One region of the Lactococcus sp. DD01 genome, then DNA from elsewhere that is predicted to be linked to it. Evidence: riboswitches for the same ligand, from Rfam matches in the RefSeq annotation. Region 1 holds a riboswitch; the other holds the start of a gene.

Region 1 (7,560 bases):
CTTTTCGAGAATAAAGTATTCTCGATCCGCATCGTAGACATTTTTATTTTCTTCTGCCTTAGCTGTGATTACCTCGTCAACCAAGGACATGCGTCTTTCTAAAAGCGCAATAATTTGATCGTCTAGTGCATCAATTTCTTTACGGGTTTTTTCTAAAGTCATATTTTTATTATGACACAAAAGCTTCTGGAGGACAATTTTTAAATAAAAAAAGCAATCTACATTTATTAAAATGAAAAAGTTTGTCTTTCGACTTTAATAATGTTAAACTTTAATAAATAATATTAAGGTTGGAGAAATTATGGATTGGTTTTTTAATCTGGAAGATGAAGAACAAGAATTTATCAAACAATTTATTTTTGCATCGGGTTCTTTGAAAGAGTTGGCCAGGTATTATGGGGTGAGTTATCCTACAGTGCGGTTGCGTGTAGACCGTTTAATTGAGAAAATTGCTCTGAATGATACTAAAAAGGATTCCTTTGAAGTGAGTATTATGCAAATGGTTATTGATGAAAAAGTGAGTCTGAGCAGTGCAAAAGAGATTATAAGAAAATATAGGGAGATTTGAGATGAATCATTTAATGGATATAGCAATAATTGGAGTCATTATCGCATTTCAGACATTTGCGGGATATAGGGAAAATAAGTACTTGGGTGCCATACTTCCGCTTGCTTTCTTGGCCGCTGTAGGTGTTTTCTTATACAGAGGTGCTCTCGGGTTTAATTTTAAAGATATTGTGATGCCCTTTGTTGGACTCTTTGTCTTAATCATGCTGTATCAAGGAGGAAAAGAGTCAAGAAAAAGCAAGATAAATAAAGAGTTAGAGAAAATGAAAGCCAAAGATATTTCAAAAAGAAAATAAGAGATAATTTAACCGCAAGTATTGACTCTATTGTGGGTTAAGTTTATAATTATAAGATGAATAAAAGCGAAAAAATTGAAGGATATGAACTCCTTAACCTACAATTGAAAGGTTTACTTTCAACACAAAACTATACATTGTCAAATCTCTCCAACGCATCAGCTCTTCTTAATGACTTCTTGCCTAATCAAGTCTTTGCAGGGTTTTATTTGTACAACGGCGAACAACTTATTTTAGGTCCTTTTCAAGGTGGGGTTTCTTGTGTCGAAATAAAGTTAGGCGCTGGAGTATGTGGTGAAGCCGCAGAAAAACGCCAAACATTGATTGTTGACAATGTTAAAGAACATAAAAACTATATTTCTTGTGACAGCCGAGCACTGTCAGAAATTGTAGTACCGATTATTAAAGACGGCGAATTAAAAGGAGTTTTAGATTTGGATGCTTCAGAAACTTCCTTTTATGATGATGTCGATCAAAAATATCTTGAAGAATTTTGCCACATTTTGTCAGATATGACTGATTGGAAATTTTTTTGAGCGAGGTAAACAATGAAGGAAACAGTAAATAACTTTATAGCAGATAAATTTGGTACCAGTGAGGTGAAGCCTGTAGGTTTTAATGCTTTGGCTCAACCTAAAGCATTTGCTCAAGATTTGGGTAACTTTGTGTATCAGTTGCACCAATTAGAAGCAACGGGAGCCGAAAGCCCAGCCTTAATGTTGCCGGTCATCGAAGCTGAATTTTTGACACTGTTGGATCAAATGAAAAGAATTGCACCTGTAGAAGGTCTGCGCTTGTATTGGGATAAAGCTTCTAAAAATCCATGGACTAAGCCCGCGGTCGTGTTACATGGGGATTTGAACTTAGATACCGTGTGGAAGATGGCCGACAAATTTTCGGGAGTGGCTGAAACAACAGCTTCCATAGTTGGCGATCCAGCCTGTGATTTGACTATTGCATGGGAAATATTTGATGAGAAACAAAGAAAGATATTTTTCTCCGCCGCTGAAGCCGATAAGGCAACAGTCATCCGCGCTCGCGTTTGGGCTATTTACAAGGCAATGAAAAATTATAACGCTGCCGATATTGATCAGTCTATACTGGCGCGTGATGTTCTTTTCCGAATCAATGAAGAGCTCGGTCTTGGCGCAGAGCCAGACCTTTATTAGAAGGAATGAAAAATGGCTTACCAAGCTTTATATAGAAAATACCGTAGTCAAAGATTTGATGAGATGGTTGGCCAAGAAGTGGTGGCCACAACCTTAAAGAATGCTATCGTTAATGGGCAGATTTCCCACGCTTATCTTTTTAGTGGTCCACGTGGGACAGGAAAAACTTCCGCGGCAAAAATTTTTGCCAAAGCAATTAACTGTCCTAATCAGAAAGAGGGAGAGCCTTGTAACACTTGTGATATTTGTCAAGCTATTACCCAAGGCAGTCTTGAAGATGTGATTGAACTTGATGCTGCTTCGAATAATGGAGTTGACGAAATTCGTGAGATTCGAGATAAATCAACCTATGCAGCCAGTCGCGCAACTTATAAGGTTTATATTATCGATGAGGTTCATATGCTTTCAACGGGAGCATTCAACGCTTTACTGAAAACCTTGGAAGAACCTACAGATAATGTTGTCTTTGTTTTAGCAACAACTGAGCTTCAAAAAATTCCGGCAACAATTATTAGTCGTGTGCAGAGATTTGCTTTTAAAGCTATCACGACAAATGATATTCGTCAGCACTTAGCAGAAGTTTTAGCTGATGAGAAGATTGAGTTTGAAGATGCGGCACTTGATGTCATTGCAAAATCTGCCGAGGGAGGAATGCGTGATGCCTTGAGTTTATTGGATCAGGCCTTAAGTTTTTCTGATGGCAAGCTTGCAGAGAAGGATGCTCTTTTAGTGACAGGCTCCATTGCCAATGAAGCGCTTGTCTCTTATGTTGCAGCATTGACCGCTTCAGATGGACCAACTGCACTTGATGCTTTGGAGAAAATCTTTCTTGAAGGTAAAAATATGTTGCGTTTTACGGAAGATCTCTTAACTTATTTCCGTGATTTGCTTTTGCGGGAAAATAATGAAATCCCACGACCTCGTCTTTACCAATGGATCAACATTGCGATTGAGTCTCTGAAAATTATTAAAGAAACAACACAGAGCAAAATTGCTGCTGATGTGATGACGATGCGTCTTGTAGATGCAGGTGCTTATTCTTCTGCGGAAGATAAGGAAGTTCCGGAAAGTTTGAGCCATGAGCTTCAGGCTTTAAAAGCAGAAGTTGCAGAGCTAAAAGCTAAATTGGCAGAAACGGGCAACCAAACGGTGGTATCCACTGTCAGTCAAGAAGTTCAAATTAAGCAGCAAGTGAAAACGAAAACAGTCACCGAAAAGTACACTGTAAATCAAGATTTGGTTTTTAAAGCTTTAAAGGAAGCGACCAACGAAGCTCGTCAAGCAGTTTTTGGTGCATGGCCTGAAATTGTTTCCAGCTTTACCAAACCTTCAGACCGTGCCTTAATCAATAATACTGCCCCCGTGGCAGCCTCAAGTAATTTTGTGGTAGTTACTTTTCCTCATGGTAATTTAGCAAAGCGTGTTACGGAAAATGAAAACCTACAATTAACTTTTGGCAATTTAATGTCATCAATATTGGGATTCTCGCCTGAGATTATTGCTTTAGCAGAGCAAGATTGGCAGTCTGTACGTCAAGAGTATGTCTTAAGCCTTAAAAAAGGGGAGCAGCATGTTACAAAAGATACGGAATCTGAGCCAGAAGCAGAAGAAGTTCTTGTAAGTAAGGCTAAAGAATTTTTTGGCGAAAAAGTGAAGATAATCAACGACTAAAAAAACGCCTTATGGCGTTTTTTTTTTTAGTCGTTTTAATCAATATCACGGCTTAAATCAACTTCTTCAAGCGGAATAAGTTTTGTTTTCTTCACGATTTTGTAAGAGAAATATAAAATCAAGAAGAGAGGTAAAGCAAGGTAGGTCGTAATGATGCTTTGCGCATTCATCGTTACGGTAGTAATTTGCCCGATAACGATAATGATTGAAAGAATAAGAGCGATGATTGGTCCAATAGGGAACCATTTAGCATGGTAGCCTAACTCAGAAAGTTTATGACCTTGTTTAATAAAAGCACGGCGGAAGCGGAAATGGCAGATAGCAATTCCAATCCAAGCCAAGAAACCAGACAAACCGGAAGCAGCGACCAAATAGAAATAAATTTCAGTTCCGAAGATACTTGTTAAGAAGGCCAAAAGACCGATGGCAACAGTCGCTAAAATTGCATAAATTGGTACGCCGTTACTTGTATTTGTTTTAGCGAAGATTTTCGGTGCATGCCCCTCTTTTGCCATACCAAAAAGCATGCGAGAAGCAGCATATAACCAAGAGTTTGCAGATGAAATAACCGAGGTTAAGATGACAGCATTCATAACGGATGCAGCAGCAGCTAAGCCAGCACGTTCAAATACCAAGGTAAATGGAGAAACGGTAATGTCGCTTTGGGTTGCTGCACGGAGAAGACTAGGGTCTTTATAGTAAACCAAGGCACCGATTACGAATATTGAGAGGAAATAGAAAATAATAATCCGCCAAAAGACTTGTTTAATCGCTGAGGGTACATTTTTCTCAGGGTTTTCTGACTCGCCGGCTGCGATACCAACGATTTCTGTACCTTGGAAAGAGAAGCCTGCAATCATGAAGACAGCAATCATACCTCCAATACCACCGACAAAACCATGATTTCCTCCAGCAGAAAGATTGCGTGCCACATCTGGCTTATAACTCATAACTCCAAAAATTGTTGCGAGACCAATCACGATAAAGGCGATAACAGCGATGACTTTAATTGTCGCCATCCAAAATTCTGCTTCACCATAAGCTTTAGCTGAAATGAGGTTAACCAAGAGGATGAGCGCAATCACAATAGTCGACCATATCCATGTGGGCACATGGGGCAACCAGAACTGCATAATAACACCAACTGTAGCTGCCTCAACCGCTACAGTAATTGCTGAGTTAAACCAATAGTTCCATCCCATAGCGAAGCCGAAAGCTTTATCTACATAACGGTCAGCGAAAGAAGCAAAAGAGCCTGATACTGGAAGATAGGAAGCCATTTCACCTAAAGACGTCATAAGGAAGAAAACCATGAGCCCAATGGCGACATAGGCAACTAACGCGCCTAAAGGTCCAGCTTGAGAAATCGTTGCGCCTGATGCAACAAATAGCCCGGTGCCAATAGTTCCTCCTAAGGCAATCATTGTTAAGTGACGATGTTTAAGGCCACGTTTAACTTGCGTGGATGGCGTGGCCTCATTATTTGAAGTATTATCCATTACTTCTCTCCTAAATTTATAAATATTAATACAAAAAGCAATCCCTAGAGATTGCTAAACGTCAGAAAGATCTTTCATCCGAATAGCGCATCATGGTCATAGTTAGACCACGACAGTTTAACAGGTATTTCCCGCTAAACCAAGAAAAGTCGGTGAGCATAACTTTTCTTTCGGCAACCGCTCCTGGGCTAAACTTCTCAGCATGCTCTAGCTCTGCTTAGCTTATTATTGGTTGCGACCTCTATCGTTTATTAAGTATTTATGAATATTTTAGATTAATTTGAGAGGGATGTCAAGGACGAGCCTGCTAGATTTGAATAATTATACACGTTGTTGTTTAAAATTACAGATTTTTTAATGTTTAGCCATTAAAAATCTAGACATTTGTTTTAGAGATTAAAAAGAGTTATAATATAAGAAGAGATGATTGCGTTTTCATCTCAATTATATCTGGAGGTGGTTTTCAATGACGTTTACCCCAAAATATGTATCTCCAACTTACGTGGGAGAAAAAATAGTATGCGTAACCCGTAGCCAGGAAGGGGAAATCTCCCACTTATACCAGCGCTTTGATAGCCGTTGCAAGTTGCATTTTATCGTGAAAAAGCTTGGCTATTATCAATCGAAAGAAGGTGAGTATCGCTACATTCCAGCTAATGTGCTTGAGGTAGTCGCTTAATAATAAAAAATGATGAGAAATCTTCTGCAGAGGCAGAGGGTTATTTTTTATTTTATAATAGAATAAATAAGATAAATCAACTTGCAAAATGTAGCTAAATTTGATAGAATATATACTTGTGAGTAAAAACTCATAACTTACACAGGCTCCAACCTGTGTCATTAGTCCAAAAGGAGGAAAAATCAATGACAAAATACGAAATTCTTTATATTATTCGTCCAAACATTGAAGAAGAAGCAAAGAAAGCCCTCGTTGAACGTTTCGATAGTATCTTGACTGACAACGGTGCTGCTAATCTTGAGTCTAAAGACTGGGAAACACGCAAACTCGCTTACGAAATTCAAGACTTCCGCGAAGGTATCTACCACATCGTAACTCTTGAAGCTGCTACTGATTCAGAAGCTTTGAGCGAATTTGACCGTCTTGCTAAGATTAACGGCGACATTCTTCGTCACATGATCACTAAAGTAGAAGCTTAATTCTAGTTTAGCTGGACAAATTTAAAGGAGAAGCATCATGATTAATAATGTTGTTTTGGTCGGACGCGTTGTGCGTGACCCTGAACTGCGATACACACCGCAAAATACTGCGGTTGCTACATTTACGATTGCTGTTAACCGTCGTTTTAAAAACGCGCAAGGCGAACGTGAAGCTGATTTCATTAACTGTGTCATCTGGCGTCAATCTGCTGAAAACTTGGCAAATTGGGCTAAAAAAGGTGCCTTGATTGGTGTAACAGGTAGTATTCAAGTGCGAAATTATGAAAACAAAGAAGGTCAACGTGTTTACGTGACCGAAGTATTGGCTGATAACTTCCAAATGCTTGAAAGTCGTGCCGCACGTGAAGGTGGCTCTGGTTCATATTCTGCACCACAGCAACAACAATCACAAAATCGTCCTTTTGCTGGCTCTAACAGCTCAGCAGGAAATTCAACACCTGATTTTGGTCGTGATGCAGATCCATTTGGTGGCTCACCGATGGAAATCTCAGATGATGATCTTCCATTCTAATAAGTAAGGCAGCTGTACAAGGCAGTCTAACTGAGCCCTATTCGTTGAGTATAAAAGCGGTATCCGTATTGACTTTTCTACTCAACAACATCATACAATAATATAAGGAGAAACACACTATGGCTTTTCAAAAACGTGGTGGCTTCAAACGCCGTAAAAAAGTTGACTTTATCGCAGCTAACAAAATCGAAGTTGTTGATTACAAAGACACTGAACTCTTGAAACGTTTTATCTCAGAACGTGGTAAAATCTTGCCACGTCGCGTAACTGGTACTTCAGCTAAAAACCAACGTAAAGTGGTTACAGCTATCAAACGCGCACGTGTTATGGCTCTCTTGCCATTCGTAGCTTCAGACGAAAACTAAGAAATAACTAGGCACCTTCGGGTGTTTTTTTGTTACGTGCTTTGATACAATAGGGAGCGTGAATCTCATTATGAAGAATAAAAAATCTGAATATGGTAAAATAAAGCAATGACATGGATTATAATTTTACTTTTCTGCCTTTTGGCTTATGGTATTTTCGTTGAACCGCATTTGATGCGTGTGCGACAAGTGAAAATTTCAAACACAGCCGGGCTGAAAGTTGCACACTTTACCGATACACATTTTAATTGGCACACACATCCACGCCGCTTTTTTAAATTTTCAAAACACATAAATAAAACA
Region 2 (7,560 bases), on a different contig from region 1:
TTTCTAAGTTCCTCTTGCAAGCTGGATTTACAGACAAAGTAAAAGAAGCAAAATATCCGCGTCAAGTGTTAGAGCTTTTCTCTGAAGATACAGAAGAAATTGAGCAAGTCACTGATAGCGAGCATTATGTTTTAGCCGTAACAGCATGTACGACAGGTATTGCACATACTTATATGGCTGAAGAAGCACTTAAAAAACAAGCTGCTGAAATGGGCATCGCCATCAAAGTTGAAACAAATGGGGCGCGTGGGATTGACCACAAGCTGACTGCTGAAGATATTCAAAAAGCTGACGGTATCATCGTTGCAGCGGATAAGAAAGTGGAAATGAACCGTTTTGCAGGGAAACCGATGGTGCAAGTTCCTGTCGCTGCCGCTATTCGTCAACCCGAAGAACTCATTAATAAGGCAGTTTCTGGTAATGCACCAAAATTTGAAGCTGATGCCGCTGATGAGGCAAAAGAAGAAAGCTCTGGCGGTATTGGTAAAGCCTTCTACAAACACCTTATGGGTGGTGTATCTGCAATGTTACCATTCGTCGTTGGTGGTGGTATCTTGATTGCTCTTGCCTTCTTGATAGACCAATCAATGGGTGTTCCTAAAGATCAATTGGCCAACCTTGGTTCTTATCATCCGATTGCGGCTTACTTTAAAAATATCGGGGGCGCAGCCTTTGCTTTCATGCTTCCAGTCCTAGCTGGTTTTATCGCCAACTCAATTGCAGATAAACCTGGTTTAGTTGCAGGTTTCGTTGCGGGTTCAATGGCTGCCTCTGGTCTTGCCTTTGGCAAACTTGATCCAGCTACAATGATTCCATCAGGTTTCCTTGGCGCTTTAGTTGGTGGTTTCATTGCTGGTGGTGTTATTATCCTCTTGCGTAAGCTCTTGACTGTCTTGCCTAAATCGTTAGATGGGATTAAAGCAATCTTGATTTTCCCACTTTTAGGGACATTCATCACAGGATTGATCATGCTTTTCATCAATATTCCTATGGCAGCAATCAATACAGGCCTTTCAAACTTCTTGAACAGCCTTAATGGAGCATCAGCTTTAGTTCTTGGTATTATCGTTGGTGGTATGATGGCAGTTGACCTTGGTGGACCAATTAACAAAGCTGCTTATATCTTCGGTACAGGAACATTGGCCGCAAGTGTTGCTACTGGTGGCTCAGTCGTTATGGCAGCGGTTATGGCTGGTGGTATGGTTCCACCTCTTGCAACTACAGTTGCCGTCCTCTTCTTCAAAAATAAATTTACAAAAGAAGAACGTCAATCAGGTTTAACAAATATTGTTATGGGACTTTCATTTATTACAGAAGGTTCCATCCCATTTGGTGCTGCTGACCCAGCACGTGCTATTCCTTCATTTGTTGTTGGTTCAGCCTTAGCAGGTGGACTCGTTGGTGCGGCAGGTCTTAAATTGATGGCACCACACGGCGGTATCTTCGTCTTAGCTCTAACAAATGGCCCACTTTTATACCTTCTCTTTGTTTTGATTGGTGCTCTTGTTTCTGGTTTGATGTTCGGTTATTTGAAAAAAGAAAAATAGTATTTTAAATAACAAAAAAGCTTGAATTTCAGCAACAAATCTGTTAGAATATTAAGGTCTAACAAACTTTGGTCTGGCAAACAGTCCAAGGCAGAAAGGAAATTTTGCAAAATGAAAAAAGACATCCATCCTAATTACCAACCTGTTGTGTTCTTGGATACAACTACTGGTTTTAAATTCTTGAGCGGTTCAACTAAAGGTTCGAAAGAAACTGTTGAATGGGAAGACGGAAACACTTATCCATTGATTCGTGTGGAAATCTCTTCTGACTCACATCCATTCTACACTGGCCGTCAAAAATTCCAAGCAGCGGACGGACGTATCGCTCGTTTCAACAAGAAATATGGAAAATAAAAAAGTGCTTCGGCGCTTTTTTATTATCGCTCAAATTTGCTATGGTAAATCAAGTCCAACTGTAAGCAAATTCTGAACATCTTTTAGTTCATTGGGCTATAAAAATTAAAAAAATATCATATAATAGAAACAGATAGTATACACATATAAAATTAAAGGCATGCGTGAATATGCCTTCTTTTAAACTCACTATAAAGATAAAGGAAAAATAAAATATGAAATGGTCTATTTTAGAAGTATCAAAAAAGAAAATAATTAAATTCGAAGAAGCGCTTGATTTAACGGAAGAACTTAAGCAACGCTCAGAAGAAATCCTTGATGCAAAACCTGTAAATGTTCAAGGACAAATCGCCTATGACGATGGCATCTATTACTTGGATTATACACTTGAAGTGGATTTGACTTTACCATCATCACGGAGCTTGAAGCCAGTAGAGTATCTTATGTCAATCGCTGTGAATGAAGCCTTCACCACAGATGAGTTTCTTAAAAAGAATGAAGATTTACTGGACAGTGACATGATATTTACATTGGAAGCAGATTGGATTAGTCTATCAGAATCGGTAGCTGATAATATTCTTTTAGAAATTCCCTTGCAAATTTTAGCAGAAGATGAGAAAGCTGGAGCTACAAGTTTACCTTCTGGCAAGAACTGGTCTGTCTTGTCTGAAGCAGACTATCAGAAACAAAAAGAAGAAGAAGCAGATAAAGAAAATAAATCACCTTTTGCAGGATTGGCAGATTTCTTTTCCGAAGAAAAAAATTAAGAAAAATCTCATAAAACACTTGCAACAAAATTACAATTATATTATAATTTCATTATAGAGGAAATAAAATTAAAAAGAAAAGATATTAATGAGGCTAAACTATGAATTCATCTAAACGTATTTTGATTATCGAAGACGATAAAAACATTGCGAGATTTGTTTCACTTGAGCTTGAACACGAAGGATATCAAACTGCGGTTCAAGACAATGGTCGTAAAGGTCTTGAAGAAGCAATGTCAAAAGATTATGATTTGATTTTGCTCGACTTAATGCTCCCAGAGCTGGATGGCTTTGAAGTTGCACGACGCTTACGCCGTGAAAAAGATACACATATTATTATGATGACTGCACGTGACTCAACAATGGATCGTGTAGCAGGTCTTGATATTGGAGCGGATGACTATATTACAAAACCATTCGCAATTGAAGAATTGTTAGCGCGTGTCCGTTCACTCTTCCGTCGTGAAGACCATATCCACACGATTGAAAAATCAGACAATACTTCATTCCGTGATTTGGTAATTGATAAAACAAACCGCACTGTACATCGCGGAAAAAAAGTTATTGACCTTACACGTCGTGAATACGATTTGCTTTTGACCCTGATGCAAAATGTGGGTGACGTCGTAACACGCGAATACTTGGTTTCTGAAGTATGGGGTTACGAAGAAGGTACAGAAACAAACGTTGTTGACGTTTATATCCGCTATTTGCGTAACAAAATTGACGTGGAAGGCCGCGAAAGTTATATTCAAACGGTTCGTGGTATGGGATATGTCATGCGTGACCGCAAATAATATAGGGAATATATAAGAAGATTTCTAGTGGTTTTGCCACTAGATTTATTCCTTTTATGGCGATGTAAAGAAATAGAAAAATGCGACATGGTAAAATTTTTTGATTCGAAGAAGAAAAAAGCAGAAAATCTGCCCGAGCGTAAGCGAAGCATCATGCTACGTTGGGCCTTTGCAAATACGATTTTTTGTTTTATAACCTTCACTATTTTTACAGTATTGGTTTATCAACTGACCATAACAACCTTCATCAATTCTGAAAAAGAGGACATGATGAAAGCTCTGGACAATGTTGAGCAAAGTTTATCCCAATCGGAAAGCAAACTGTCGGAAGACAATCTTGCAAATTATTTGGCTTATGCCAAAGACTACACAGCATCCAGTCAGGGAAAAGAAAATGAGCTAGAAACACTTGGAAGTATGATTGGTTCTAGGAAGTCTTTTTATGTTTTTGATGTCGGTGAAAATTTGATTTATTCGACCAATTCGTATGGTTTCCCGCTAAGGAAAGATGTGGGGGATTCTACTCATGCTGTACGTACATTTGGTGAATATTCTGGTTATTTGGTTGAACGACCCGTTCATTCTAAAAAAACAGGGAAACTGATTGGCTATGTGCAGGCTTTCTATGATATGAGTTATTATTACAGCGTGCGAACAAAGCTACTGATTGCCCTGATTATCTTAGAAATTATTGCTCTCTTTATTGCTCAGTTTGTCGGTTATTTTATGGCAAGTCGCTATATCAAGCCTCTAGAGCGTTTGCACGATGCGATTACTACACGTGCCAATAATTTGAAGGCGGATTTCAAACCTGTAGTGATTCAAACAGGCGATGAAATTGAAGAACTGGCGACTGTTTATAACGACATGATGATTAAGCTTAACGATTACGTTGATCAGCAGAAACGTTTTGTTTCTGATGTCAGTCACGAGCTACGTACGCCACTTGCAGTTTTAGATGGTCATTTGAATCTCTTGAATCGATGGGGGAAAAATGATCCGGAAGTGCTTGAGGAGTCTTTACAGGCCAGTATAGAAGAAGTTAGCACGATGAGAACGATGTTAGAGGAGATGCTTGCATTGGCCCGTCTTGAAAGCATTGATTTTCAAGATGAAGATCTGATCTGTGATCCAACAGAAGTTTCTAATTTTCTTAAGAAAAACTTTCTCCTTATTCATCCTGATTTAAATTTAACTGTTGAAAATTACTTGACGCCGGGTAGATTGGCTCATATTTATCCCAACCATTATGAACAAGGCTTAAAAATTTTGATTGATAATGCGATAAAATACTCGCCTAAAGATCGCCAAGAAGTGAAAATCCATCTAGAAGAAGATGACAAATACATTATTACGACAGTTGAGGATCGTGGCTATGGCATTAGTCAAGAAGATTTAAAACATGTCTTTGAGCGCTTTTTCCGTGCCGATAAAGCACGAAATCGAGATATAGGTGGAACAGGTCTTGGTCTGTCTATTATCCAACGCATAGTGGAAAACTATGACGGGGATGTCAGTGTGACTTCCATTGTAGGCGAAGGATCGAAATTTACTTTAAAAATTCCTAAGATTAAATAAATATAAAAATTCTACTGAGTATCTAAAAGTACTTGCTAGGCTTTTAATCTTAATCTTATTTCTTGAGTTTTTTGATAATTCGAGAAAATTGTTGACATTCGTTTAAAAAAAGGTTAAGATTTAAAATACAATATACAAATAAAATGATAGAGGTCGCAATGAATAGGAAGTTTTACTGAGCTGGACAAGCGTTGAAGTAAAACGGAGGAGACATTGCCGAAATGAATTCACTCGTCCAAGTGAGTTTGTTGGGGCAGCAAGGGATACTTGCTGAACTGTCGCAGTTTTGCGGAGTGCTATTCGTTACTTACTGATAATATGAATCACGTACAACGTTTAGCAACCTCTCTGTGTAAAGGTTGCTTTTTATTTGGAAAAATGAAAGAGAGAGTATTATGAGAAGAACAAACTTATTCTTACTTGTCGCGACGTTGTTTACGGTATTATTTATCGGTAGTTCAAAAGTGAGTGCAGAACAGTTCCGTGTCGGAATGGAAGCTGCATATGCCCCTTTTAACTGGACACAATATGATGATAGCAACGGTGCTGTCCCTATTGATGGTGTAGATGGCCAATGGGCTAATGGTTACGATGTACAAGTTGCAAAAAAACTTGCTGATAAGTTAAATAAAGAATTAGTAATCGTCAAATCAAGTTGGGATGGCTTGCTGCCAGCTCTAAAATCCGGAAAAATCGATGGCATTATTGCAGGAATGTCGCCAACTGCGGAACGTAGAGAACAAATCGCCTTTTCAGAACCGTATTACACATCTAACCTTGTAATGATGGTCAAAAGTGGCGGTCCCTTTGCTCAAGCATCGAGTTTAGCAGACTTCTCTGGTGCAAAAATCACTGCTCAGCTGGGAACTTTTCACTATAACATGATTGACCAGATTGAAAGTGCTAACAAGCAAACAGCAATGAAAGATTTTTCAAGCATGCGTGTGGCTTTACAAAGTGGAGCCATCGATGGTTATGTAGCTGAACGTCCCGAAGGAGTGACAGCAGAAAAAGCAAATCCAGACTTCAAAATGATTGAATTTGGCGAAGGAAAAGGTTTTGTCACAAACTCTGATGATACAACAGTCGCAGTAGGTTTACGTAAAAATGATCCCAACTTACCTGTAATTAATAGCTTTTTGACAGGTTTTACACCTCAAGACCAAAAAGAACTGATGGATGAAATGATTGCTGCTCAACCAGAAGCTAAAACACAAGGCGCTTGGTATGATCAAATTATCAGTATTGTAAGAGATAACGGCAAACAGTTTCTTAATGGTACAGGGATGACCTTATTCATCTCTTTGATTGGTACGATTATTGGTACAGTTTTAGGTCTTCTTATTGGTGTTTATCGTACTATTCCAGAAATTAGTAATAAATTTTTAGCCTTTTTACATAAAGTATTTGGCTGGCTTATTTCAGCTTATATTGAAATTTTCCGTGGTACACCAATGATTGTTCAAGCAATGGTGCTTTACTATGGAACAGCTCTAGCTTTTGGCTTGAGTTTGGATCGGACCTTAGCTGCGCTAATTATTGTGTCCATCAATACAGGTGCTTATATGTCGGAGATTGTACGTGGCGGTATTTTCTCTGTGGATCAAGGGCAATTTGAAGCCGCGCAAGCTATCGGAATGACACATGGGCAAACTATGCGCAAGGTTGTTTTACCACAAGTCTTGCGAAATATTCTTCCAGCAACAGGAAATGAATTTGTCATTAATATCAAAGATACATCAGTCTTATCTGTAATTTCAGTAACTGAGCTCTTTTTCCAAGGGACAACAGTGGCGCAACAAAACTTTATGTATTTCCAAACCTTTGCTGTCATCTGTGCAATTTACTTTGTCTTAACATTTACAGTAACACGTATTCTACGCTTTGTAGAAAGAAAAATGGATGGACCAGACGCTTACGTCCCAATCCAAAATCAAATGCAAGTACAAGAACCGGGGGACGCTTAAATGACAGCAATCTTAGAAATCAATCATTTAAAAAAATCATTTGGCAGTAATGAAGTGTTAAAAGACATTCACTTAACGGTAAATCAAGGCGAAGTTATTTCGATTATTGGTTCATCTGGAAGTGGTAAATCGACATTACTTCGTTCAATCAATTTATTGGAGAAGCCATCTGGTGGGGAAATAATTTATAAAGGTGAAAATGTTTTAGCAAAAGGCTTCGATATTCCTAAATATCGCACGCATCTGGGCATGGTTTTCCAAAGCTTCAACTTGTTTAACAATATGAATGTTATCGAAAATGTTATGGCTGGGCAAGTTACAGTATTGAAAAAAAGCCAAGAAGAAGCTCGGACTATTGCGCTCGAGAATCTGGAAAAAGTGGGCATGGCAAGCTTTGCTAATGCCAAACCTGCACAACTCTCCGGCGGACAAAAACAACGTGTGGCGATTGCTCGTGCAATTTCTATGAATCCAGATGTGATATTATTTGACGAGCCGACTTCAGCGCTTGATCCCGAAATGGTAGGCGAAGTCTTACAGACAATGAAAG

The links. A riboswitch is a leader RNA that binds a small molecule or an ion and turns the genes downstream of it on or off. The one in region 1 is predicted to bind lysine.
Region 2: it holds a riboswitch for lysine, as region 1 does, so the genes downstream of both, LACDD01_RS05280 (ABC transporter permease subunit) here and LACDD01_RS10120 (amino acid permease) in region 1, are expected to answer to the same signal.

What each region holds. Positions count from the first base shown of each region.
Region 1 is NZ_KQ968942.1:66,864-74,423, forward strand. Features, by position in the region: gene LACDD01_RS10090 (chorismate mutase) at 1-162, opposite strand, end outside; gene LACDD01_RS10095 (DUF2089 family protein) at 302-568, shown strand; gene LACDD01_RS10100 (hypothetical protein) at 570-863, shown strand; gene LACDD01_RS10105 (GAF domain-containing protein) at 920-1,399, shown strand; gene LACDD01_RS10110 (protein kinase family protein) at 1,412-2,032, shown strand; gene dnaX (DNA polymerase III subunit gamma/tau) at 2,045-3,703, shown strand; gene LACDD01_RS10120 (amino acid permease) at 3,739-5,202, opposite strand; lysine riboswitch at 5,278-5,454, opposite strand; gene LACDD01_RS10125 (hypothetical protein) at 5,669-5,881, shown strand; gene rpsF (30S ribosomal protein S6) at 6,067-6,360, shown strand; gene ssb (single-stranded DNA-binding protein) at 6,398-6,892, shown strand; gene rpsR (30S ribosomal protein S18) at 7,012-7,257, shown strand; gene LACDD01_RS10145 (metallophosphoesterase) at 7,366-7,560, shown strand, end outside.
Region 2 is NZ_KQ968939.1:1,083,061-1,090,620, reverse strand. Features, by position in the region: gene LACDD01_RS05305 (PTS fructose transporter subunit IIABC) at 1-1,547, shown strand, start outside; gene LACDD01_RS05300 (type B 50S ribosomal protein L31) at 1,659-1,901, shown strand; gene LACDD01_RS05295 (YceD family protein) at 2,117-2,668, shown strand; gene LACDD01_RS05290 (response regulator transcription factor) at 2,770-3,465, shown strand; gene LACDD01_RS05285 (HAMP domain-containing histidine kinase) at 3,553-5,043, shown strand; lysine riboswitch at 5,183-5,350, shown strand; gene LACDD01_RS05280 (ABC transporter permease subunit) at 5,439-7,010, shown strand; gene LACDD01_RS05275 (amino acid ABC transporter ATP-binding protein) at 7,011-7,560, shown strand, end outside.